DNA from 2 places in the Streptomyces sp. NPDC104202 genome. Region 1 is predicted to be linked to the other one. Evidence: riboswitches for the same ligand, from Rfam matches in the RefSeq annotation. Region 1 holds a riboswitch; the other holds the start of a gene.

Region 1 (2,195 bases):
AGACCTCGGCCGACGACGTCATCGCGCAGCTGCTGTACCTGGATCACGCGGCCCCCGGCCAGGACATCGCCCTGTACATCAACTCGCCCGGCGGAGCGGTCCACGCGATGACGGCGATCCACGACACGATGGGCTCGCTCCACTGCGACGTGGAGACGACCTGCCTGGGCCGGGCCGAGTCCACCGCGGCGGTGCTCCTCGCCGCGGGCACCCCCGGCAAGCGCATGGTCCTGCCCGGCGCCCGGGTCACGCTCGAACAGCCCGCGCTGGACGAGCCGATGCGGGGGCAGCCGAGCGATCTGGACGTCCACGCGCGCGAACTGCTGCGGCAGCGCGCGCTGGTGGCCGCGATGCTCACCGAACACACCGGGCAGGAGCGGGAGCGGATCGACGCCGACCTCGACCGCACGACGGTCCTGGACGCGCCCGCGGCGGTCGCGTACGGACTCGCCGACCACCTCGTGAGCCGCCGGCGGGCGCCCGCCGGCGGCGCGGCGCGGTGAGCGCGCGGTGGTCCCTGAGCTTCCGCCGCTGCCCGCCCTGACCCGGGCCGAGGGCGAGTTCGTCGACGCCTACCTCGAAGTCGTGGACCTCCTGGGGAAGATCAACCCATCCAGGGGTTCGCATACCTATGGAGCCCTGCGCGCGGCACAAGCCCTGGTGGGACGAGTGGAGGCGTTGCGCGCCGCCCTGACGCTCATGCACATGCGGGGCGAGAACGAGGTGCACGCGGACACATTGGCGCGTGCCCTGCGGGTGTTGGACGGCGAGCGGAGGACGGGCCGGGTCACCGTGCCGCAGACCCGAGCGAGTTGACATACCGGCGTGTCGTGTCGAGGGCCGGACGGCCGACGTGCGCCGCAGATTCCCTCGCTCGTTCGGCGTAGTCGACGAGTCGACACATGCGTCGGGAGAGTTGCGCAACAGGTGTACACATCTGGCGGAATCGAACGTTCCATCGCTGGTGCGGGGCTCGTCGGCCAAACCTCGGAAGATCACAAAGGCTGCCTGTCCACCTGAATGGATCAGTCGTGAGGAGCCTCACATATCGCCGTTTCAGCTCGGTTTTCGCCCATGTCGTGGGTCAAGATCCCTGACGACGACAAGCCCCCGCCGCCGCGGCGGGGCGGTCCGGGCGGACGCCGAGTCCTGCCGCTGTCCCGGACGTCTGGTCGGCAGGAGTGGATCGGCAGGAGTGGAGGACCCGATTTTTGCGGGGCGTACGCGCTGTTCCGGCAGCGAGGCCGCCCCTTGGGGTGAAGCCGCAGCCGCGGCCGGGCATCTTCGCCAGCCCGAACCCGACAGGTCATCCTTCGCAGGCGGCTGACGAAGGGTTGCGCATGACTGCGCAGATGCACGTCCCGTCCCTGCTGTCCCGGGCCGGAGCCGTCTCGGCTCTCACCCTCGCCGCCGTCGGCGGCACGCTGCTCGCCCCAGGAGCGGCGCCGGAGGCCCAGGCAGCCACCTCACACGCGTACAAGGCACTCAGCGTCGCCCAGTCCAAGAAGGGAGCCCCGTACCGGTACGGAGCCAGTGGACCCACCCGGTTCGACTGCTCCGGCCTGACGCTCTACGCGTACAAGAAGGCGGGCAAGTCGCTGCCCCGCACCGCGCAGCAGCAGTACAACAAGACCCGGCACATCGCCGCGTCCAGCAGACAACAGGGGGACCTGGTCTTCTTCCACTCCGGTGGAAGGGTCTACCACGTCGGCATCTACGCCGGCGCGGGCAAGATCTGGCACTCGCCCAAGACGGGCTCGTGGGTGAAGCTCGACAAGATCTGGTCGTCGAAGGTCTACTACGGCCGCGTCCGATGACGGCCCCCGGCCGCTGACGCGGCCCCTCGGACCGGCCTGAGCGGCGGGGTGGCGCCGCCCCGCTCTCCGCCCGGACCGCGGCCCCCGGCGTCCCCTCCGGAGCCCTTCCCCGACGACCGGCTCCCCGGCGGCACCGCCGGAGCGGGCTCACCCGGACGGCCGCACCCGCGCCACCGCCTCCCCTCCCCCGCGCGACCGCGCGGCCGCCCTGTCCCGGTGGCCGGCGGTCCCCGCGGGGGCGGGGTCAGCGGATCGGCACGGGAGCGGCCGCCCAGGGGAGGGTGATCCAGACCGTCTTGCCGCCGTCGTCCGTCGGCGTGACGGAGAACCGGCCGCCCGCCGCGGCCGCGAGCGAGCGGATGATGACCAGACCGCGGC
Region 2 (2,195 bases), on a different contig from region 1:
TCACCAGGTCGGGGGCGAGTTCCTTCGCCCGGGGGACCTGTTCCGCCACGATCTGGTCGAGGAGGCGTCCGCGGACGGCCAGGTTGGCGTAGCGGAAGCCGTCGTGCTCCGGCAGCTGGTCGGCGAGCAGCACCGCGAAGCGGTCCGCCCAGCCGACGTACGTCCCGTCGGGCCCGGGGTCTCCGACGCCCTCGGTGAAGCTGTCACCGATCGCCGCGTACGACCCGAATGCGTTCTTGTCTCTTGATCTCGAATCGTCTGCCACGGGAGCACATTTTTCCCCTTCCGGTGTGACCTACGCGACCGTAAGGAGGGGTTGACTGCGGGTGACATATGCCACCGATAAAGACTTTCAAAAGCCGGAATACGGCGACGGCCCGGCACGCGTGTGCCGGGCCGTCGGGTGCGTCCGGGTCAGACGGAGACGCCGTGCTGGCGCAGGTAGGCCAGCGGGTCGACGTCGGAGCCGTAGCTCGGCGTGGTGCGGATCTCGAAGTGCAGGTGCGGGCCGGTGGAGTTGCCGGTGGAACCGGAGAGGCCGATCTGCTGGCCGCCGGAGACGCTCTGGCCGGCCGAGACGGAGAGGGAGGAGAGGTGCGCGTACTGCGAGTAGTTGCCGTCGGCGTGCTGGATGACGACCTCGTTGCCGTAGGCGCCGCTCCAGCCGGCGGAGACGACCGTGCCGGCGCCGACGGCGCGGACGGTGGTGCCGGAGGAGGCGATGAAGTCGACACCGGTGTGGTAGCCGGAGGACCACATGGAGCCGGCCGCGCGGTACGGGGTGGAGAAGCCGCCGCCGGCGACGGGGGTGACCCAGCCGGAGGACGAGGTCGAGGAGCCGGAGGACGACGCGGGGGCGGAGCTCTGCGAGGTCGCGGCGGCCGGGGCGGAGTCGCGCTGGCTGCTGCGGGAGGCGCGCGGGGCGTCGCCGTTCTTCTCCGAGGACGCGGCGCTCGGGGCGGCCTTGGGGGCGACGGCCTTCGGCGCGGTGCCCTTGGCGCCGAGGGTGAGCTTCATGCCCGGCAGGATCAGCGAGGGGTTCTCGCCGACGACCTGGCGGTTGTCGGCGTACAGCTTCTGCCAGCCGCCCGCGAGGTGGTGGTCGGCGGCGATCTTCGACAGGTAGTCGCCGCGGACGACGGAGTACGTCTTGGGCGCGGCCTGGGCGGCGGGCGCGGCCTGGGCGGCGGCGGGGGCCTTCACCTGGGCGGTGACGGCGCCGGGGACGGCGGCCGGCGCGGACTGCTCGGCGGCGTGGGCCCCGGTCGCCCCGAGGAGCGGGAGCGCGACGACGGCGCCACCGGTGCCGGCGACGGCGAGTCCACGGGTGAGGGGGTTGATCCTGGGACGGCGGTGCTTACCCTTCGCGGGCATGGCGAATTCCTCTCCGGCGCCTGCGAGGTGAGCTGTCGGGTTCGGACTGGAGATGTCCGGCCGCGTTCTCACGCGGCTTCACCCCGAGCCGTCCTGCATCGCGGGACCGGCGTACTACCTGGGTCCCCCGCTCCTGCCACACATGGGTGAGTGGAATTCCGGACGGTGGCAGGATTCGGCGGTCCGACCGGATTGACGGTGACGCTAGACGAGCGGGGTCGGCGCGAACAAGCCGCCGTTTTCCCGGGGCATTCCAAGGCCCTTGATCGGCCTCGCATTCCGGTCACCCTGTGTGGATGACGGTCCCTCGATCCCCTTTTCACGCAGGGCAATTGCGCGGGGCCGTCGGCCACGATCCGTCACCTTTATGACGCTGCTCACGCGCCGGACCCCATCTCCCCTGCAACCGGGGCGCGTTACCCCTAAGGGTTTAATTCGGACAGATCACCCATTCCCGTCCGAGGGGGTGCGCCGCCCGCGCGCCACCGGGATGATTGCCCCTGGAACCGATCTCGCGTCGGGCACCCGAACGACGACACCCCAGGAGCATCAGTGACGCAGCAGCTGCCGCAGGTCCCGCCCACCGAGGCGAACGAGCCCGAGCTGGCCGAGGTCCGCAACTTCCGGGACGTGGGCGGCCTGCCGACGACGGACGGGCGCGCCGTGCGCCCCGGCCGGCTCTTCCGCAGCGGCCACCTCGCCCACGCGACCGAGAGCGACGCCGCCTTCCTCGCCACGCTGGGACTGCACACCGTCTTCGACTTCCGCAACGAGGCCGACCGGCGGGTGGAGGGCCCGGACGTCGAGCTGCCCGGCGTACG

What was found. Region 1 has a riboswitch for cyclic di-AMP ahead of ACZ60W_RS28255 (C40 family peptidase). Riboswitches for the same ligand answer to the same signal wherever they lie in the genome.
Region 2: it holds a riboswitch for cyclic di-AMP, as region 1 does, so the genes downstream of both, ACZ60W_RS03630 (M23 family metallopeptidase) here and ACZ60W_RS28255 (C40 family peptidase) in region 1, are expected to answer to the same signal.

The regions. Positions count from the first base shown of each region.
Region 1 covers NZ_JBVJMN010000053.1:46,696-48,890, reverse strand. The annotation lists gene ACZ60W_RS28265 (ATP-dependent Clp protease proteolytic subunit) at 1-503, shown strand, start outside; gene ACZ60W_RS28260 (hypothetical protein) at 511-816, shown strand; cyclic di-AMP (ydaO/yuaA leader) riboswitch at 1,207-1,337, shown strand; gene ACZ60W_RS28255 (C40 family peptidase) at 1,341-1,817, shown strand; gene ACZ60W_RS28250 (ATP-binding protein) at 2,062-2,195, opposite strand, start outside.
Region 2 covers NZ_JBVJMN010000003.1:217,590-219,784, reverse strand. The annotation lists gene ACZ60W_RS03635 (SGNH/GDSL hydrolase family protein) at 1-265, opposite strand, end outside; gene ACZ60W_RS03630 (M23 family metallopeptidase) at 415-1,374, opposite strand; cyclic di-AMP (ydaO/yuaA leader) riboswitch at 1,377-1,533, opposite strand; gene ACZ60W_RS03625 (tyrosine-protein phosphatase) at 1,927-2,195, shown strand, end outside.